3 regions of the Arthrobacter sp. P1_D12 genome follow, and region 3 is predicted to be linked to each of the others. Evidence: riboswitches for the same ligand, from Rfam matches in the RefSeq annotation. Region 3 holds a riboswitch; each other region holds the start of a gene.
The links. Region 3 has a riboswitch for thiamine pyrophosphate ahead of thiO (glycine oxidase ThiO). Riboswitches for the same ligand answer to the same signal wherever they lie in the genome.
Positions count from the first base shown of each region.

Region 1: linked by a shared signal. The riboswitch ahead of thiC (phosphomethylpyrimidine synthase ThiC) and the one ahead of thiO (glycine oxidase ThiO) in region 3 are both predicted to bind thiamine pyrophosphate.
Region 2: linked by a shared signal. The riboswitch ahead of AC1DZV_RS16875 (bifunctional hydroxymethylpyrimidine kinase/phosphomethylpyrimidine kinase) and the one ahead of thiO (glycine oxidase ThiO) in region 3 are both predicted to bind thiamine pyrophosphate.

Region 1 covers NZ_JBFUAR010000010.1:24,375-31,455, reverse strand. The annotation lists gene AC1DZV_RS09415 (glucose-6-phosphate dehydrogenase) at 1-148, opposite strand, end outside; gene ffh (signal recognition particle protein) at 301-1,890, shown strand; gene AC1DZV_RS09405 (alpha/beta fold hydrolase) at 1,962-2,696, shown strand; gene thiC (phosphomethylpyrimidine synthase ThiC) at 2,693-4,558, opposite strand; TPP riboswitch at 4,554-4,661, opposite strand; gene AC1DZV_RS09395 (GNAT family N-acetyltransferase) at 4,736-5,236, shown strand; gene AC1DZV_RS09390 (amidohydrolase family protein) at 5,240-6,346, shown strand; gene AC1DZV_RS09385 (VOC family protein) at 6,422-7,081, shown strand, end outside.
Region 2 covers NZ_JBFUAR010000023.1:74,995-82,075, forward strand. The annotation lists gene AC1DZV_RS16870 (Rne/Rng family ribonuclease) at 1-3,234, shown strand, start outside; TPP riboswitch at 3,383-3,480, shown strand; gene AC1DZV_RS16875 (bifunctional hydroxymethylpyrimidine kinase/phosphomethylpyrimidine kinase) at 3,463-5,157, shown strand; gene rplU (50S ribosomal protein L21) at 5,560-5,868, shown strand; gene rpmA (50S ribosomal protein L27) at 5,930-6,193, shown strand; gene obgE (GTPase ObgE) at 6,311-7,081, shown strand, end outside.
Region 3 covers NZ_JBFUAR010000005.1:408,547-415,627, forward strand. The annotation lists gene AC1DZV_RS06380 (DEAD/DEAH box helicase) at 1-31, opposite strand, end outside; gene AC1DZV_RS06385 (RNB domain-containing ribonuclease) at 392-1,882, opposite strand; gene AC1DZV_RS06390 (ferritin-like fold-containing protein) at 1,921-2,595, shown strand; gene thiE (thiamine phosphate synthase) at 2,633-3,331, opposite strand; TPP riboswitch at 3,358-3,478, shown strand; gene thiO (glycine oxidase ThiO) at 3,472-4,782, shown strand; gene thiS (sulfur carrier protein ThiS) at 4,779-5,015, shown strand; gene AC1DZV_RS06410 (thiazole synthase) at 5,021-5,845, shown strand; partial or broken gene AC1DZV_RS06415 (DUF222 domain-containing protein) at 6,685-7,081, opposite strand, start outside.

The DNA of each region.
Region 1 (7,081 bases), on a different contig from region 3:
AGGGGTCCGATCCCGCTCCCGCCAGGGTGAGGCCGTCGGCGCGGCCCCGGGACACCAGGCGGGCAAGCCCCGGTAACAGGAGCCTTCCGGTGAGATCGCCGGAAGCGCCCAGGATGAGCAGGGTTTTTACAGTTGTTTGGCTGGTCACCTACGCCAGCATGCCATCTTGAAGGCGCATCTTGGTACCCTAGATAGTCGAGTCCTGTTGTCGAGGCGGTTCGTCCAGGCGAATACCAGTCGCGACGCTGGCGTGCCGCACCGGCCGCCACCTGTAGATCCACTGAAAGAAGTGCACGGCGCGTGTTCAATTCACTCTCTGACCGGTTGACAGCAACCTTCAAGAATCTGCGTGGCAAGGGCCGCCTGACCGAGGCGGACGTTGACGCCACAGTCCGGGAGATCCGGCGTGCCCTCCTGGACGCCGATGTCGCTGTGCCCGTCGTCCGGGAGTTCACCGGCCGCGTGCGCGAGCGTGCCCTCGGCGCCGAGGTCTCCGGGGCGCTGAACCCGAGCCAGCAGATCGTGAAGATCGTCAACGAGGAACTCGTCGAGATCCTCGGCGGCGAAACCCGCCGGATCCGCCTGGCGAAGACCGGACCCACCATCATCATGCTGGCCGGCCTCCAGGGCGCCGGCAAGACCACCCTGGCCGGCAAGCTGTCCAAGTGGCTCAAGTCCCAGGGCCACAGCCCGATGCTGGTGGCCTGCGACCTCCAGCGCCCCAACGCCGTCACCCAGCTGCAGGTGGTCGGCCAGCGCGCCGGCGTGCCCGTCTTCGCCCCGCACCCGGGCGCCACGTCCACCGAGCTGGACCACCCTGCCGGCGACCCTGTCGCCGTCGCCCGCGCCGGCGTCGAGGAAGCCAAGCGCACCCTCCACGACGTCGTGATCGTGGACACCGCCGGCCGTCTCGGCGTCGACGCCGACATGATGGAGCAGGCGCGCCAGATCCGCCGCGCGATCGTCCCGAACGAAGTCCTGTTCGTGATCGACTCCATGATCGGCCAGGACGCCGTCAACACGGCCCTGGCCTTCGACGAGGGCGTCAACTTCACCGGCATCGTGCTCTCCAAGCTCGACGGCGACGCCCGCGGCGGCGCCGCGCTCTCCGTCGCGTCGGTGACCGGCAAGCCGGTCATGTTCGCCTCCACCGGCGAAGGCGTGGACGACTTCGAGCTCTTCCACCCGGACCGCATGGCCTCGCGCATCCTCGACATGGGTGACGTCCTCACCCTGATCGAGCAGGCCGAGAAGTCCTGGGACAAGGATGAAGCCGCCCGGATGGCGCAGAAGTTCGCCGACCAGGAAGACTTCACCCTCGATGACTTCCTCGCCCAGATGCAGCAGATCCGCAACATGGGCTCCATGAAGAAAATGCTCATGATGATGCCGGGCGCGCAGAACATCCGCCAGCAGCTGGAGCAGTTCGACGAGCGCGAGATCGACCGCGTCGAGGCCATTGTCCGCTCGATGACCCCGCACGAGCGCGTGGCTCCGAAGATCATCAACGGCTCCCGCCGGGCCCGTATTGCCCGCGGTTCCGGCGTGCACGTCTCCGAGGTCAACGGACTGCTGGAACGTTTTGCCCAGGCCCAGAAGATGATGAAGAAGATGGCCGCCGGCGGCGGGATGCCCGGCATGCCGGGAATGCCCGGCATGGGCGGCGGGGGCGGAGCCCGCAAGGGAGCCAAATCCGCGCCCAAGAAGAAGGCCCGCTCCGGCAACCCGGCCAAGGCGGCGCAGGAACTGCGCGACGCCGAGGCCCGGCGCGCCGCCGGCCCCAAGGCGCTGCCCACCGGCGCGTCGTTCGGCCAGCAGGGCGCCGACTTCGATCCGTCCCAGCTGAACCTGCCCAAGGGTTTCGACAAGTTCCTCGGCGGCAGCAAGTAGCCATAAGTGCTGACGGCCGCCGGCACTGTGTCGCCGGCGGCATCAGCACTGGAGTGCCATAGGGTTAGACAATGTTCAAGCAGCGCGTAGTCTTCGTCCACGGGGACGGCAGCTTCGGCGCCGCCGCGTGGCCAAAACAGCACGGAATGGCGCTGGACTACGACGCCCTGTTCCTGCGGCGGCACGGGTTTGACGCCGTCGCGGAACCGCTCGAATCCAACTTCGCCGCCGACGCCGCCATCGTGCTCGCCTCGCTGGCAGACGACGGCCGCGGCGAGGCTGGCGGCCACGTGGTGGCCCATTCGCAGGGCGCGATCGCGGCGATGATGGCCGCCGTCGAACGGCCCGACCTCGTCCAGTCGCTGACCCTGGTGGAACCGGCCTGCTTGTCCCTGACCGCGGAGCTCCCGGCCACCGCCGCGCACCGGGCCCTGATGCAGCCGCTCTTCGACGTCCGCCACAACCTCAGCGACGACGACTTCCAGCGGGAGTTCATCCGCCGCGCGTTCGCGGCGGACGCCCCCGGGGCCACGACGCCGGAGGCCCTCCGGGCTGCGCGCCGGCTCCGCCTGCAGGCGCCGCCGTGGGAAGCCCCGCTGCAGATCGTGCCGGGGGTGCCGACCCTGGTCCTGACCGGCGGCTGGGAACCGCTGTATGAGGAAATCGCCGGCTACCTGCGCGAGACCGGCGCCCTGCACCGCACGGCGCCGGGAGGGCACCGGCCCCAGGATTCAGCCGAAGGGGACCGGGCCATCCGCTCCTACATCGCCGAGGTCAGCCGGCACCAGCACGCCCGGGCCTCCTAGGAAGCTGCGCGTCCTCCCACCGAGGGCTGCGGCAGGTAGACCTTGCCGCCCGAGGCGAGGAACTCGTTGCTCTTCGCCCGCATTCCGGCCGCCATCTGCGCCAGGGCCGCCTGCGAATCAGCTGAACCGTATTCGTCCCGGATATCCTGGCTGATCCGCATGGAGCAGAACTTCGGACCACACATCGAACAGAAGTGGGCTGTCTTGGCCGGCTCCGCGGGAAGCGTCTCATCGTGGAAGGCCTCGGCCGTGACCGGGTCCAGGGACAGCGCGAACTGGTCCCGCCAACGGAACTCAAACCGCGCCTTGGACAGCGCATCGTCGCGTTCGTGCGCGCCGGGGTGGCCCTTGGCGAGGTCCGCGGCATGGGCCGCGATCTTGTAAGTGATCACGCCCGTCTTCACATCGTCCTTGTTCGGCAGCCCGAGGTGTTCCTTGGGCGTGACGTAGCAGAGCATGGCGGTGCCGTAGCGGGCGATCTCGGTGGCGCCGATCGCCGAGGTGATGTGGTCGTAGCCCGGTGCGATGTCCGTGACGAGCGGCCCGAGCGTATAGAACGGGGCGCCCTTGCAGAGTTCCTGCTGGCGTTCCACGTTTTCCCGGACGAGGTGGAAGGGCACGTGCCCGGGGCCCTCCACCATGACCTGCACATCGAAGTCCCAGGCCCGCTGGGTGAGTTCGGCCAGGGTGTCCAGTTCGGCGAACTGTGCCGCGTCGTTGGCGTCCGCCGTCGCGCCGGGCCGCAGCCCGTCGCCCAGGGAGAACGCGACGTCGTAGCGTGCGAAGATCTCGCACAGCTCGTCGAAGTGGGTGTAGAGGAAATTCTCCTGATGGTGCGCCAGGCACCAGCCGGCCATGATGGAGCCGCCGCGGGACACGATGCCGGTGACCCGGTTGGCCGTCAGCGGCACGTAGCGCAGCAGCACGCCGGCGTGGATGGTCATGTAGTCCACGCCCTGCTCGCACTGTTCGATCACGGTGTCCCGGAAGATCTCCCAGGTCAAGGCATTGGCCTCGCCGTTGACCTTCTCCAGCGCCTGGTAGATCGGGACCGTTCCGATGGGGACGGGGGAGTTGCGGATGATCCACTCGCGCGTGGTGTGGATGTCGTCCCCGGTGGAGAGGTCCATGACGGTGTCCGCGCCCCATTGCGTGGCCCACTGGAGTTTGTCGACCTCCTCGGCGATGGAGCTGGTCACGGCGGAGTTGCCGATATTGGCGTTGATTTTCACCAGGAACGCCTTGCCGATGATCATCGGCTCGGATTCGGGGTGGTTGACGTTGTTGGGAATGATCGCGCGGCCCGCGGCCACCTCGCTGCGCACCAGCTCCACATCGCAGTTCTCCCGCAGCGCGACGAACCGCATTTCCTGGGTGATCACGCCGTCCCGGGCGTAGCGCATCTGCGTGACGGTCCTGCCCTCAACGGCGCGGCGCGGCACCGGCCGGCCGCCCCGCCACTCGGCCGACGCCGCACCGCGGCGCACCGCCGATTTGCCGTCGTCGAGCAGCTCCCGTTCGCGGCCGGCGTAGGGTTCGGTGTCCGCCCTGGCTTCAATCCAGGGGGTGCGGAACGGCTCGAGGCCGCGGACGGGATCGCTGCCCGGGCCGGCAGTGCGGTAGACCCGGAACGGCGGGTTCCGGACGCCGCCCGGGGAGGGTTCCAGGGCTATCTCGGTCACCGGCACGCGGATGCCGTGCTCCGGGTCCGTGCTGAAGGCCAGCGAGTGGGACTTCAGCGACTGTGTGGGGGCCGGAGGCTGGCTTGGGGCAGACCCGTGCTGGGCAGACCCGTGCTGGGCTGGCCCAGTGGGGGCTGACTCATTGTGGGCAGGGCTGTGCTGTGTCACTTGGGAGTTCACGGAAATACTCACTTCCTTCGCCGGCATTACCCGGACAGGTTCAACGGTCGCAGGCTGCGTCAGCCCGATCTCAGCCCCTGCAGGGGCACCCGTGTGGTCGTAGACGAAGCTACCACGCACCTCCGGCCGGCCGTCGAGTGTGACGCGGGCGGCGGGCCGCGGTGTTAACGTGGCACGGTGACTCTGCCCAAGGCGCTGCCCCGCATCCGGACCGCGACGCCGGAAGATCTCCCGGCGCTGCCGGCTTTCGAGGCCGCAGCAGACGCCGTCCTCATAGAGGAACTGGGGAACCGGCCGCTCCCGGCTCCGCAGTTGACGGCGCCGGTCGAGCCGCTGTTCATACTTGTCGCCGGAACTCCGCCCGTAGGCTTTGCCCGCGTTGACGAACTCGGCGGCCAGGCCCATCTGGAGCAACTCTCCGTGCAGCCGGACTTTGGCAGGCGGGGGATCGGACGGTCCCTGGTGGAGGCGGCCCTCGATGCGGCCCGGGGCCGCGGCTATTCATGGATGACGCTTTGCACCTTCGCCGGCGTCCCGTTCAATGCGCCGTTTTACGCGGGCTGCGGGTTCGAGGAAATCGCCCGGCCCGGGCAGGCGCTGGCTGCCCTGCGGATCCACGAAGCGCAGCTGGGGCTCGATGATCTGGGCCCGCGGATTGCCATGCGGATTAGGCTTTAGGCCATGACCAGCATCATCGAGTTCAGCGGGCCCATCCTCACGGCGGCGAACCAGGTCTGCTACGGGTTGTGGTCGGTGGAGGGCAGGCTGACCTTTCGCCGGCCCGCGGCCGCGCCGGAGCTCGTGCTGGACGGCTGGGTCATGCCCGGTCTCGTGGACGCACACTGCCACATCGGCCTCGGCCCGGGCGGGGACGTTACCGAGGACACCGCGGAATTCCAGGCCCTGGCGGACCGCAACGCCGGGACGCTCCTGGTCCGCGACGCGGGCGCCGTCCACAACACACGCTGGCTCCAGCAACGCGTGGACCTTCCCCGGATCATCCGCTCGGGCCGGCACCTCGCGAGGACCCGGCGCTACCTGCCGGGCCTGGCCGTCGAGGTCGAGCCGGAGGATCTCGTCGAGGCCGTGCGGAAGCAGGCCCGCGCGGGCGACGGCTGGGTCAAGCTCGTGGGGGACTGGATCGACCGCGACGCCGGCGATCTCGCCGCCAGTTTTCCCGCCCGGACGGTCAAGGACGCCGTCCGGGCCGCCCACGATGAGGGGGCCCGCGTCACCGCACACTGCTTCGCCGAAGACACCCTCGATGACATGCTCGACGCCGGGATCGACTGCATCGAGCACGCCACCGGGCTGCTGCCGCGGCACCTGCCGCGCTTCCTCGAACAGGGTGTTCCGATCGTGCCCACCCTGATCAACATCGCCACGTTCCCGGACATCGCCGCCCGGGCGGCGGCCAAGTTCCCCCGCTACGCAGCCCACATGCGCTGGCTGTGGGAGCGCCGGGCAGAGCGGATCCTCGAAGCCCACGAGGCCGGGGTGGCAATCTACGCCGGTACCGACGCCGGCAGCGTGATCAGCCATGGCAGGATCGTGGACGAGATTCAGGCCCTGCACGCCGCCGGCCTTGCCGCCGCTGCCGCCCTCGACTCCGCGAGCTGGTCGGCGCGGACCTGGCTCGGCGCGGAGTCCATCGGTGAAGGGGCAAGTGCTGATGTCCTCGTCACCGCCGAGGATCCGCGGAGCAATCCGGCCACGCTCCGCCAGATCCGGCATATCGTGCTGCGTGGGCTGCCGGTGGACCGGGCGCCAGGCGGTCATGAGGAATAAATTGAAGCTTCAAGTAATTTAGCTTTATATAGAGTCGCCGAAGGCCGGCGGCTAACAAATCCACGGAGCGTTGTCATGACCGCAGAAGCCAGCACCCAAGACCTCCTTCCTGCCGAACTCACCATGGGCACCGTGATGCTCAAGGTCGGCGACATGAAGCTGATGACCGACTACTACCAGCGCGCCCTCGGCCTGGAGACTGTGGCCGAACAGGACGGCGGGCTCTACCTTGGGCGCCAGCAGAAGCCGCTGGTGCATCTGGCGCCTGCCCCGGACCTGTTTCTTCCTTCCCGTGGCGAGGCCGGGCTCTTCCACACCGCCCTCCTCTTCGAGGACCAGCACTCCCTGGCGGCCACCATCGCCACCGCGGCCCAGTACGAGCCCCAGTCCTTCACGGGCAGCGCGGACCACCTCGTCAGCGAGGCGTTCTACTTCAACGACCCCGAAGGCAACGGCATCGAGCTGTACTGGGACCGGCCGCGGGCGGCGTGGTCCTGGGAGGGCAAGAACGTCGTCATGGACAGTCTCGCCCTGCCGCCGCAGCGCTACCTGCAGCAATACCTGACCGAGGAGTCCGTGGCAGGCCAGCGCCAGGCCGCCGCCGGCGTCGGGCACGTCCACCTGCAGGTCGGCGACGTCCAGTCGGCGCATGATTTCTATGTAGGCACGCTCGGCTTCGAAAAGACCGCGGGCTGGCACGGCCAGGCGCTGTTCGTCTCGGCCGGCGGCTACCAC
Region 2 (7,081 bases), on a different contig from region 3:
AATGAAGAACTAGTAGTCACCGGGGAAGCACAGGGAACTGCGGAAGCAGAGGCTCCGGTAGCGCCGAAGAGGGCCGTACGGACCCGCCGGAAGGCGCCCGCCGCCAGGGTCAACGCCGCGGAGGCGGCCGAGGCTGTTGCCGAAGCCGCGGCCCTGGCCGACGCGGCCGGTTCAGATGAGCCCGTCCGGGGCCGCCGTAAGCCGGCCAACGTCGAAGCAGCCGGATCTGACACTGTTGAACCCGAAGCTGCTGTATCTGAAACTGCTGCAGCCGAGACTGCGGCCAAGGCGCCCGCGCGGCGCACCCGGACCCGGAAAGCTGTAGCAGCCCCGGAACCGTTGCCTGCCTTCGCCGGCGACGCCGAAGCCGGCGCACCTGCCGCGGCTGAGGCCCCCGCAGCAGCTGGCACCGACGCAGCTGCCGCCGCAGAATCGGCCGCAGAGACGGTTGCAGAGAAGCCGGTCCGCCGCCGTGCCAGCCGTGCCAAGGCCGCCCCGAAGGCCGAAGAAGCACCCGCGGCAGTACTCCCGGCCGAAGAAGCCGCCGCTGCGGAAGCACCCACCGCGGAAACCGCCGCAGCCCAGCCTGAAGAGCCGGAAGCCCGCCCCGAGGAAAGCCCGGCCGCGTCGCTGTTCATGGAACCGGGTGCCCTCACTTCCGTCATCTTCCAGGCCCCGGACCTGAGCACTGTGGTGCGTCCGGCCCCCGTTGCCGCCGCAGCAGCTGAGCCCGAGGATGAGGAAGGCGACGAGGACGAGGACGCCGGCAACCGCCGTCGGCGCCGCAGCCGCGGCCGGCGCGGCCGCACCCGCACCTCTGCCGAGTCCGACACCGAGTCGGAAGGCACCGAAGAAGAGGGCGACGAAGGCTCCGAGGTAATCCTTGAAGACGGTGTGACCTCCCGCCGCCGCCGCCGCCGTCGCCGTGGAGACCAGGACCTGGAGCTGACCGGCGGGGAAGGCGACGATCCGCCCAACACGGTGACCCGCGTCCGTGCGCCGCGGGCCATGGCCGAGGCGCCGGTGAACAACCGCGTCACATCCGTCAAGGGCTCCACCCGCCTGGAAGCCAAGAAGCAGCGCCGCCGCGAATCCCGCGACACCGGCCGCCGCCGTACCGTCATCACCGAGGCCGAGTTCCTGGCCCGCCGCGAGTCCGTGGACCGCCAGATGATCGTCCGCCAGCGCGACGACAGAATTCAGATCGGTGTCCTTGAAGACGGCGTCCTGGCCGAGCACTTCGTGTCCAAGACCCAGCAGGACTCCCTGATCGGCAACGTCTACCTGGGCAAGGTCCAGAACGTGCTGCCCTCCATGGAAGCCGCTTTCGTGGACATCGGCCGCGGCCGCAACGCCGTGCTCTACGCCGGTGAAGTGAACTGGGAGTCCGTCAACCTCGAGGGCAAGCAGCGCCGCATCGAGAACGCGCTGAAGTCCGGCGACTCCGTGCTGGTCCAGGTCACCAAGGACCCGGTCGGCCACAAGGGCGCCCGTCTCACCAGCCAGATCTCACTGCCCGGCCGGTACCTCGTGTACGTGCCCGGCGGTTCCATGACCGGCATCTCCCGCAAGCTGCCCGACGTCGAACGCAACCGCCTCAAGCGGATCCTCAAGGACCGCCTGCCCGAGGACGCGGGCGTCATTGTCCGCACCGCGGCCGAGGGAGCTTCCGAGGAAGAGCTGACGCACGACATCAACCGCCTCCGCGCGCAGTGGGAAGGCATCGAGAGCCAGTCGACGTCCACCAAGATCCTCGCCCCCGAGCTGCTCTACGGCGAACCTGACCTGACCATCAAGGTGGTCCGGGACGTCTTCAACGAGGACTTCTCCAAGCTGATCGTCTCCGGCGAGGAAGCCTGGGACACCATCGAGGCCTACGTCACCTACGTCGCACCGGACCTCGTGGGCCGGCTCGAGAAGTGGACCAAGGACACGGACATCTTCGCGGCCTGGCGCATCGACGAGCAGATCCACAAGGCCCTGGACCGGAAGGTCTTCCTGCCTTCGGGCGGTTCGCTCGTGATCGACCGCACCGAAGCCATGACCGTGGTCGACGTCAACACCGGCAAATTCACCGGCTCTGGCGGCAACCTCGAGGAAACCGTCACCAAGAACAACCTGGAAGCGGCCGAGGAAGTCGTCCGGCAGCTGCGCCTGCGCGACATTGGCGGCATCATCGTGATCGACTTCATCGACATGGTGCTCGAATCCAACCGCGACCTCGTGCTGCGCCGCATGGTGGAGTGCCTGGGCCGGGACCGGACCAAGCACCAGGTGGCCGAGGTGACCTCGCTGGGCCTCGTGCAGATGACCCGCAAGCGGATGGGCACCGGGCTGCTGGAAGTCTTCGGCGAACAGTGCGAAACATGTGCGGGCCGCGGCATCGTCACCCACGACGAGCCGGTGGAGCACCGCCGCGCCAACACGGTCGCCGCGGAGCACTATGTGCCGCGCACCGAGGCGCAGCCTGCTGCCCGACCGGAACGCAAGAGCCGTCGCCGCGGCAGGGGAGGCCAGGGCGGAGAGACCGCGCCGGCCGCACCCGCGCCCGTCCACGCCGAACCCACCGAGGCCGAACGCCACGCCAAGGCCGAGGCCACCCGGGCCGCGCTGGCCAACATCGCTGCCGCAGCGCACGCCGCGCACCTGCACGACGGGGAAGCAGCCGCAGCCAGCGACGCCGGGGCCCGCCAGGCCGCCGTCGACGCCGTCACGCAGCTCGCAGCCGCCGACGAGGCAGCCGGCCGCCCCGCAACGGTGCTGACGTTTGGCGGCGAGCAGGTGGCCCTGCCCTTCGTCGAGCACGCGGAGGACGCGCCGTCACCGGCCCTGACCCTGGACCTGCTGACCGAGGCTTTCGCAAACCTGGGCGAAGCAGAGGCCGGCAAGCCGGACCAGACCGCCGGCCAGGCCGCCGGTCAGGCAGTGGCTGTTGCCGCACCGGAAGCCACGGCGCCCGAGGCGCCGGCGGCCGTCCGCGCTGCGGAGGCGCCGGCGTCACGCACGGCTGACACCACGACGCTGCGCGGCCGCCGCGCACGCCGCAACCGGAGTGCCAGCCGCGCCCAGGGTGCAGCCAACGAAACCTCCGTGGAGCACCGCGAGGCAACCCGGCCGGCCGCGGCCGGATCGGTCCACGAGGCCAAGGCTCCCGCTGCGGCCAGGCCTGCGTCCCTCCCGGCCGGCAACGAGCCGATCATCCTCGGCGTCGGCGTGCCGGCGTCGGAGCTGTAGTCCTCCGCGACTGACCACGTCCCCGTCCGGTCATTATTTCGACTGGTCGGGCTGCGGGTCCGGGTCAGGGCAGACGTAACATACGTCCGCCCGGGCCCGGGCCCGCTCGTGCGTTAACGGGTCCGCAGGGTGGCAGCGGCTAGGCTGGAACACTGACACGGGGTGCCGGGCATCGGGCCGGCTGAGATCCAGACCCGTTGAACCTGTCCGGTTAGCACCGGCGAAGGGATGTCTGCCTTGTCCGCGAGACCGAATCCGTCCGAGTTCCTCCCGCCCAATTTTCTGCACAGCGAGTCTCTGCCGACGCCGCCGCGCATTCCCCGTGTGCTGGCCATCGCCGGCTCCGATCCCTCCGGCGGGGCCGGAATCCAGGCCGATCTGAAGAGCATCGCGGCGAACGGCGGCTACGGCATGGCTGCCATCACCGCCCTGACAGCGCAGAACACCCAGGGCGTGCGTGCCGTCCACGTTCCCCCGGCGGCGTTCCTCACGGCGCAGCTGGACGCCATCAGCGACGACATCGGCATCGACGCCGTCAAGATCGGCATGCTCGGTGACGCCGCCGTGATCGACGCCGTCCGCGTCTGGCTGGAAAAGATGCGCCCCGCCGTCGTGGTCCTGGACCCGGTGATGGTCGCCACCAGCGGGGACCGGCTCCTGCAGGAATCCGCCGAGGCCGCCCTGCAGGGCCTCCTGCCGCTGGCGGACCTCATCACGCCCAACCTCGCCGAACTCGCCATCCTGCTCAAGGAGCCCGTCGCGGCCGACTGGTCCGAGGCCCTGGCGCAGGGCAAGCGGCTGGCCGCCCTGACCGGCACCACTGTCCTGGTTAAGGGCGGACACCTCCAGGGCGGCGGACCGGGGGACGGGCATGCCCACGACGTCGACGGCCACGACGCCGGCCACGACGCCGAAGCCGGCAACGGCGCCGCGGACGGCTGCCCGGACGCGCTGGTCAACACCGGCGGCCTGCTCGGCCAGGAAACGGTGGTGGTGCCGGGGGAGCGGATCGCGACGCGCAACAGCCACGGCACCGGCTGCTCCCTGTCCTCGGCCATGGCCACCGTGCAGGCCCGGGTGGGGGACTGGGAAGCGGCGCTGCGCGAAGTCAAACCGTGGCTGCTGGGCGCGCTCCGAGAAGCCTCGGCCCTGGACGTCGGCACCGGCAACGGCCCGGTCCACCACTTCCACCACCTCCAGCACCTCCAGGGCGGGCAGGCCCTCAAAGACGGCCAGCGCGGCCAGCACCGCCCGGCCGGGCACGGTCCTGCGGCGGGGGAGTTCGCCGCAGCCCTGCGCGCAGGAGCCGCGGGCGATCTTGAGGCGATCTACGCCCTCGACTTCGTCCGCGGACTGGCCGACGGCACCTTGCCCGAACACGAGTTCGCGTACTACCTCGCCCAGGACGCCATCTACCTCAACGGCTACTCCCGGGTCCTGGCCCGGGCCGCGGCGATTGCCCCCACCGAGGCCGAGCAGTTGTTCTGGGCCCGTTCGGCGCAGACCTGCCTGGAAGTCGAATCCGAGCTGCACCGGTCCTGGCTTAGCGCCCGCCCCACGGCCTCCACCCTGGGCCCGGTCACGAAAGCGTATGTGGACCACCTGCTGGCCGCCTCGGTCTCCGGCAGCTATGGCGTCCTCGTGGCGGCGGCGCTGCCCTGCTTCTGGCTCTACGCCGAGGTCGGTTCCACGCTGCACCGGGAGTTCCTGGCCGGCGGCGCCCCCTGGGAGCACCCCTACGCCGGCTGGCTGCGGACCTACGCCGACGAGGACTTCGCCGCCGCGACCCGGCAGGCCATCGCGTACACGGACACGGCGGCCGGGCGGGCATCGGAGAGCGAGCGGGAGGCCATGGCCCTGGCCTTCCGGCAGTCATCGCGCTACGAAGTGGACTTCTTCGACGCGCCGCGGCTGTACGCCTGACGCGAGCTGGTCCGGACTACCGGTACGATGGTGGGGCACGGTTCCGGAAGTCGTTGCGGCAACACAGCTCAGGATGGTCAAGATCCCGGCCAAGAACATTGGCGGGGACTTTGCATCAAGACGCTGTGGCGCCTATCACGGACTACCCGCCGGAACCAGCCTCATTTGCGGCCGAAGGCAAAATTAGCGTATTCTAGATCTTCGGTGCTTACGCCAACACTTGGGTTATGACCCTGAGAACAGTCCACTTGGAATTCCAAATGGATTTGTTCCGGGGGTAGCTCATGGGTTCCCCCGGGGAATCCACCGGCGTTGAGGCACAGCGTGAGCCGGTCCAAACAATTTGGCCCCTGGTTCCGCACGCAAATCTAGTAATAAACGTCGAGAGAAGTGAGTTCCCCAGTGGTGTACGCGATTGTCCGCGCAGGCGGCCGCCAAGAGAAGGTTTCCGTTGGAGACTTCGTTACCCTGAACCGCGTCCCCGGTGGAGCCGGCAGCACCTTTGAGTTGCCCGCACTGCTCCTGGTGGACGGTGACAAAGTCACGTCTGCTGCTGCGGACCTGGCCAAGGTAACGGTTACGGCTGAGATCCTCGAAGACCTCCGTGGTCCGAAGATCGTCATCCAGAAGTTCAAGAACAAGACCGGTTACAAGAAGCGTCAGGGCCACCGTCAGGAACTGACCAAGGTCAAGATCACCGGTATCAAGTAACTCCTCGTTACTGTTCAGGTTCCAGCAGATTCCCCAGAATTTTTGAAGGCAGGCATTTCAAATGGCACATAAAAAAGGCGCGAGTTCCACTCGCAACGGTCGTGACTCCAACGCCCAGTACCTCGGCGTCAAGCGCTTCGGTGGCCAGGTAGTTTCCGCAGGCGAGATCATCGTCCGCCAGCGCGGCACCCACTTCCACCCGGGCGCCGGCGTAGGCCGCGGCGGCGACGACACCCTGTTCGCCCTGACCCCCGGTGCTGTCGAGTTCGGCACCCGCCGTGGTCGCCGCGTTGTGAACATCGTGGCTGCTGCAGCTGCAGAGTAACAATAAGTTCTAAATCGGTGGGGCGGGCCATTAGGTCCGCTCCACCGGTGTTTTAACCGCATTACAATCATCTTGGGCCCCTTTGGGGGGCCGGGGAACAGCACTGAGGAGATCCACGTGGCGAGCTTTGTAGACCGGGTAGTACTGCACGTATCCGGCGGTACCGGCGGTCACGGCTGTGTCTCCGTCCACCGCGAGAAGTTCAAGCCCCTCGGCGGTCCCGACGGCGGCAACGGCGGCAACGGCGGCGACGTCATCCTCCGCGTTGACCCCCAGACCACCACCCTGCTCGACTACCACCACGCGCCCCACCGGCACGCCACCAACGGCGGCCCCGGCATGGGCGACTGGCGCGGCGGCAAAAACGGCGAAACCCTGATCCTTCCGGTGCCGGTGGGCACCGTAGTGAAGTCCAAGTCCGGCGACGTCATCGCCGACCTCGTGGCCGAAGGCGACGAATACATCGCCGCCGCCGGCGGCATCGGCGGCCTCGGCAACGCCTCCCTGTCCTCCCAGAAGCGCCGCGCGCCCGGCTTCGCGCTGCTCGGCATCGAAGGCGAATCCAGCGACGTTGTCCTGGAACTGAAGTCCATCGCCGACATCGCCCTCGTCGGCTTCCCTTCGGCCGGCAAGTCCAGCCTGATCGCCGCAATGTCCGCCGCCCGGCCCAAGATCGCGGACTATCCCTTCACCACCCTCATCCCCAACCTCGGCGTCGTCCAGGCCGGTGAAGTCCGCTTCACCATCGCCGACGTCCCCGGCCTGATCGAGGGCGCCAGCGAGGGCAAGGGCCTGGGCCACCACTTCCTCCGCCACGTCGAGCGGTGCGCCGCCCTGGTGCACGTGCTGGACTGCGGCACGCTCGAATCGGACCGCGATCCGCTCTCC
Region 3 (7,081 bases):
TCAGAAGCTGGTGCGTGTGCAATTCACTCACAGGGGAGTTTCCTTATTCATTTTGGGCTGCGCTGCTTGCTCAACGGGGCCGGCCATGGCGGCCGTTCCGGAGCACGCTCAGGCGCGCAAGCAATTCCAGTGGAAGCCGATCGCGGGCTATCTAAATGCTGGCACTGGGGACCAGCGGGTGTATCTCAAGATCGCGTAGGGGCGGGCTTGTTGAATTCGAAAATCATGGAAATCAACGACCGGGCATCCATTTCTACCTCTTCAGTCTAGCTGTACAAGGCGCGGATCCTCGACTGGGCGGGTGATTGCGCCTCGGAAGGTGACCGGGAGGGCGGCCGGCAGCGCTGGCTGGCGACGGCGTGGGGACGGCCCGCGGACCGCCAGCGGGCCGTCAGCCCACGAGCTCCAACTGGATTTCCCGCGTGGCGATGTCCGAGGACACCACCCGGACCCGGACTTTGGTGCCCGGTTCCAGCTCGCCGGGGCAGCGTGCGGTCACGGCGGGCTCGGCGATCTGGACGATCCCGGACGGGCCGTTTCCGTTGCCGTTGGTCTTCCCGTTGCCGTTGCTGGTGCCGTTGGTGCCCTTGGCCGGCTTGGGACCGGAGATGACGACAGCGTCGAATTCCTGGCCGATGTGGTTGACGAGCAGCGCCGCCTCAACGGTGTCCAGCGACAGCCGCTCCAGTTTCGCGGCCAGCTGGTCCGAGGTGCCCATGATGGCAGGGAGGGACGGCAGCGCCTCCCGGGCCCAGGCAGGAACTTCGGTGCCGTTGCTCAGGGCCTCGCAGATCACCAGCACGAAGCGGTCGACCAGCCGCCGCAACGGTGCCGTGGAATGGGCGTAGGCGGCGCCAATGGCGGCCTGGACGGCGGCGTTGGGCACTGTGCCGTCGAAGGGTGTGTATCCGGCACCGCGGAAGAGCATCCCGGCCGAATGCACAATGGCCAGCTGCCGGGGGTCCGTCGGGTCAAGGGTCCGCAGGTACTCGCCGTAGCGCATTTCCCCGTCCCAGGGCTTGCCGAGGGCGTGGGTCTGCCGGTGGAAGTGGCGCAGTGACGCCTCGTCCGGGGCGGGCATGGTGCGCAGGATGCCGACTTTGCCCTGGAGCATGAGCGCCGCGGCGGCCATCCCGGTCATGAGTGAAATCTGGGCGTTCCAGTCCTCCACCGGCAGCGGCGGGGCCGCCACGATCCGGTAGCCGCCGTCGGGCAGTTGCTGGATCTCCTGTTCCGGCATGTTCAGGCTCGCGCCGCCGCGCAGGCGTTCCAGTTCCACCCGTTTAATGCCTACTTCTTTCAGCAGCTGCAGCACGGGCGACGCGGTGCCGGCGTCGAGCTCGGCCTGCACGCCCTTGTAGTTGAGCTTCGCGCGGCTGCGGACCTGTGCCCGGCGCACGAGGACCGAGGCGACCTCTGCCGCGGCGTCGAGCTCGAACTCCCAGACGAAAGCAGCGCACAGCTGCCCGGCGAGCAGGCTGCCGGCGGCCTCGCTGATGATCTCCGGATGCAGCGGAATCCGGCCGTCCGGGGTGTAGAAGGTCTGGCCGCGGCGCCGGGTCTCGGCGTCGAGCGCCCCGCCCGGGGCGACAAAAGAGGGGACGTCGGCGATGGCATAGAAGACCTTGTAGCCGCCGTCGCTCCGTTCGATAAAGAGGGCCTGGTCCAAGTCGGTGGACGACGCCGGATCGATGGTCACGAACTCGACATGCGTGAGGTCAAGGTCCGGGAGCTTGTGCTCGGCCACTGCCGCCTCCGCGTCGCGCAGCACAACTTCGGGGAACGGGCCGGGCAGTTCCAGCGTGGTGCGCAACGCCTTGAGGGCCCCGGCAAGCTGGTTCTGCTGCTCGTGGACACTGGGGGTCAGGCGATGATGGGACACGAAAATCAGGGTAGCCCGATTTCCGCTATTAGTCTTGGATGATGAGCGCAACTGCGGACGATCCGGCCCTCTACAACAGCTTCATCGCCGACCTGCTGGGAGTCTTGGCGTACGGCGAGCTTTCCGCCTTCGAACGGCTGTCCTCGAGTGCCCGGTATTCGCCCACGCTGCATGACCGTGCGGTGCTGGGCAGGATGGCGGTGGTCGAGTTCCAGCATTACGAACTCGTCCGAACCCGCCTCGAACACATGGGCTTGGATACGGAGGCCGCCATGCTGCCGTTCCAGCCCTCGGTGGACCACTTCCACGAACGCACGCGCCCGTCGGACTGGTACGAGGCCCTCATGAAGGCCTACGTGATCGACACGGTCGCCGCGGACTTTTACGGCGTCGTGGGCCGGTACGTCGACGCCGCGACCCGTGAGTTGATCGGGCAGGTCCGCTCCACCGGTGAGTCCACGGCCGTGCTGCAGGCCCGCCTCAAGGCGGCCCTGGCCGATGACCCCCGGCTCGCGTCGCGCCTGGCGCTGTGGGCCCGGCGCCTGCTGGGGGAGGTCCTGAACCACGCCCAGCGTGTCAGCGCTGAGCACGCGTTCCTCGGCGGACTGTCGGGGCTGGACGACGCCGGCGCCCGGGCGCTGGTCAACGGCCTGGCGGCCGAACTCGCAGCGAATCACGCGCGCCGGATGACGGAGCTGGGTCTCGCCGGATAGTTTCAGTGCCGGCCGGTATTACGGGCCGGGGACCTGCTTAGGATGCGGCGGCGTCCAGCGCCGCCAGCAAGGCTCCGGCCGCGTGGGCCGGATCAGCGGCGTCGGTGATCGCCCGGACCACGACGATCCGCCGGGCACCGGCATCGACTACCTGCTCCACGTTACTGAGGTCGATCCCGCCGATCGCGAACCACGGCAGCAGGCTTTCGTTGACCTTGCCGGTTCCCTCCGTGTCCGCCCCGCCGATCGCCTGGGCGGCGTAGCGCACCAGATCGAGGCCGACGGCGGCGCGTCCGGGTTTGGTGGGCGTCGCCCACACGGGGCCAACACAGAAGTAATCGAGTCCTTTGCGGCCGGGCGCGGCAGCGATGGCGGCGTCCACCTGCTTCGGGCTGTGGGTGGACAGGCCGATCACGGCATCCTTGCCGAGAAAGCCGCGGGCGGCGTCGAGCGAAATGTCCTTCTGACCGACATGGAACACCGGAGCCCCGGACAGGGAGGCGATGTCCGCCCGGTCATTGACGGCCCACAGACGCCCGTGGCGCTGCGCTGCGGTGTGCAGGACCTCCAGCAGTTCCAGCTCCTCGGAGGCCTCGAGCGACTTGTCGCGCAACTGGATGATGTCCACGCCGCCGGCGAAGGCGGCGTCCACGAAGTCCTCGAAGTCGCCGCGGTCCCTGCGGGCGTCGGTGCAGAGATAGAGGCGGGCGGTGGTGTGGAGAGGGTCCTGGCTCATGGGACCAGCCTAGTTCCTCTAAACTGGGCGCATACCGCGGGAGCCCGCAGCAGCCATGTCGCCGCTGCCCGGCTGAGAGGGCGTCAGAGCCGACCGCTTGACCTGATCCGGCTAGTACCGGCGTAGGGAAGGAATTCTTCATGGGCACACGAGCAGGCCGTGCGGCCGGAGCCGCAAATGACGCCGCCGCCCAGGTTTGTGACACAGGGCCCGGTACCGCAGAGGGAATCATCGCGGGGGATTCGACTGCCGACGTGGCCGTGATCGGCGGCGGGGTGATCGGCCATGGCATCGCGTTCGAGGCCATCCGCTCGGGCCGATCCGTGGTCCTGATCGATGATGCTCCCGGCAGCGGAGCCAGCTGGGCCGCGGCCGGCATGCTGGCCCCCGTCAGTGAACTGCACTACCAGGAGGAGCAGCTCCTGGAACTGATGCTTGAGGCCTCCCGGTTGTGGCCAGGATTCGCTGCGGCTCTCGACGCCGGTGCCGCCGGCGCGGATTCCCCGGCGGGTACCGGCTACTTAACGACGCCGACCCTGGCGGTGGGGGCCGACGCGGCGGACCGGCGCGCGCTCGCGGACTTGAGGGAAGTCCAGCAGGCGTGCGGCCTGGCCGTGGAGCCACTGACAGTGCGCGAGGCACGCACCCGGGAGCCCCTGCTGAGTCCCGGCATCTCGTGTGCCTTCGAGATCCCGGCCGACCACCAGGTGGACCCCCGCCTGCTGATCACCCGGCTCGCGGGCGTGCTCGGTGCGGAAGGCGGCAGCTTCGTCCGGCGGCGCGCGGCAGGCCTGCTGTGGCAGGACGGACAGGTGGCGGGTGTGCGGCTGGCCGGCGGCGGTTCCGTGCGGGCAGCGGAAACCGTGGTCGCCAACGGGCTCGGCGCCGCCGGGCTCGAGGAGCTGCCCGCAGGACTGGCGCTGCCGCTGCGCCCCGTCTACGGCGACATCCTCCGGCTTCGCGTGCCCCCGCATCTGCAGCCGCTGCTCACGGCCACCGTGCGGGGCATGGTGCGCGGCGTCCCGGTGTACATCGTCCCCCGCCAGGACGGCACCGTGGTGATTGGGGCCACCCAGCGCGAGGACGGGCCGTCGGACCCCCACGCGGTTTCGGCCGGCGGCATTTACCAGCTGCTGCGGGATGCCCAGCAGCTGGTGCCCGCGGTCGCCGAGCTGGAGCTGCTGGAAGCCACGGCGCGGGCCCGGCCCGGCACACCGGACAACGCCCCGCTGTTGGGGCGGGTCGCACGACCGGACGGCGGGGACGTCCCGGGGCTCATCATCGCCACGGGATTCTTCCGGCACGGCGTCCTGCTGACCCCCGCCGCTGCAGTCGTGTGCCGGCAACTCATGGACTTCACGCCGGACCCGCGCTGGGCCGGGTTCCGCCCCGACCGTTTTTCCCGCATCCCGGATACGTCCGGGGACAGCCCCAAGAAGGAAGCAGCATGAACATCCGACTCAACGGAACGGAGCAGAGCGTCGCCGACGGCGCCTCCGTCTCCACACTCGTCAGCCAGCTCACGGGCCGGAGCATCGGCCCCGACGGCCGCGCTGCCGACGGGCGGAAGCTCGGTGTCGCCGTGGCCCGCAACGCCGAAGTGGTGCCGCGCAGCCAGTGGCACGCCACGGCGCTCGCCGACGGCGACGACGTCGAACTTGTCACGGCAGTCCAGGGAGGATGACCAGCATGAACGAGACGACGTTCGCAGGAACACAGGCCGTCCCCATGACCGGTGCGGTGGCCGATCCGTTCGTGGTCGACGGCGTAAGGCTCGGCTCCCGCCTCATCATGGGAACCGGCGGTGCGCCGAGCCTGGACGGGCTCGGGGCGGCGCTGGTGGCGTCCGGGACGGAGCTGACCACGGTGGCGATGCGCCGCTATTCGCCGGCGGAGACGGGCTCGCTGTTCCAGCTGCTCGAGGACCATCAGATCCGGGTGCTGCCGAACACGGCAGGCTGCTTCACCGCCAAGGACGCCGTCCTCACCGCCGAACTGGCGCGGGAGGCCCTGGAAACGGACTGGGTCAAGCTCGAAGTCATTGCCGACGAGCACACACTGCTGCCGGACGCCGTCGAACTCGTGGACGCAACCGAACAGCTGGTGGCCCGAGGCTTTAAGGTCTTCGCCTACACGAACGACGACCCCGTGCTTGCCCTCCGGCTCGAAAACCTCGGCGCGACGGCCGTGATGCCGTTGGGCGCCCCGATCGGCACCGGACTGGGCATCCTGAACCCGCACAACATCGAGCTGATCGTCTCGCGCGCGTCCGTGCCCGTGGTGCTGGATGCCGGGATCGGCACGGCTTCGGACGCCGCCCTGGCGATGGAACTCGGCTGCGACGCCGTGCTGTTGGCTACGGCGGTGACCCGTGCGCAGAATCCGGTGCTCATGGGCGAGGCCTTCAAACATGCCGTCATCGCCGGCAGGCTGGCGAAAGCGGCCGGCAGGATCCCGCGGCGGGAACACGCCCTGGCGTCCTCTTCAATGGAAGGCCGGGCCGAGTTCCTCTAACGCCCGCTCGGCCGGCGGGGCTGATCTGGTTGCACCGGCCGGACGTCCTGATCACCATTGCTCTTGATGACGCGCTGGCGCGATCATCCGAAGGCCCGGCCCGGCCCGGCCGGGTCGACGTGCGGCGGGGATGAACCAGGTATGCCGTCGGTCCGCATCCGGATGGTTCGCTGTCCTTGTGGATCAAGTGGTGGTGCGAGTAAGGCAGGGTCCCGTTAGCGCGCTGGAGACACTTTCACGAAGAATGGCGTTGCCACTTCTTTGCTTTTCCAGCTGCCCTTTTCGAGGTCAGGTGCCATCCCTTGCAGCCTCCGCATGGGTATACGCTCGCGGGCAACTTGCCCCCAGATGACGAGCCCTGCCGGATGATTTCTTGGAGGGCGCGGTTCGCGTGCCAGGGGGTGGAGTAGGTGATCTTGGTGCAGCTTGCCATCGGGCGAAACCCTTCTTGAAAGAGTACGCGCGTGGCTCATATCCACACTTGAGCGCCACCTAACAGTTGCGTCCCAGGTTCCACATGATTGTGTCGTTCAAGGCACAACGTATCGCAGCCCTAACTGCGTTGCAATCGTGAGTCTTCGGCCCAAGATTCTCTGAGAAATAGCTGCTGCTCCCAGAGCTCTTATTAACGACCTGTCCCGTTGCCGGGTTCCGGTGGTTCCGGCGCGGAACTACTACGTGATGGGGTGGCCTTCGCACCAGGACGCGGAGAGATTCGGCCGGTGTCCAAGACCTGGCCCTCGCCGCCGAGGACGACGGCGATCAAGTCGGAGTCGCAGCCGATATTGCGCGCGGTGGGGGCGGTGACGCGTCGGCGGGACTAGCCGTGGGCGCCGGGGTCACTCCAGGCGGAAGTATCTGTTCCGGCGGGGTGTCCGGGCGGGGTCGAGGTGGGGTGGCGGGATGAACCAGGGGGTCCCGGTGCGCATCTGGATGCTCCAGTGTTCCTTGTGGATCACGTGGTGGTGATGGGAGCAGAGCAGGGTGCCGTTGCCGGCTCCGGTGGTTCCGCCGCGGGACCAGTAGGCGATGTGGTGGGCCTCGCACCAGGATGCGGGGATCGTGCATTGCGGGAAGGCGCAGCCCTGGTCCCGGGCCGTGATGGCCTTGCGGATATGCGGCGGGAAGACGCGGGAGGCCCGGCCGATGTCCAGGATCTGGCCCTCGCCGCCGAGGACGACCGGGATAATGTCCGCGTCGCAGGCGATTTTGCGGATGGTGCCGGCGGTGACCGGG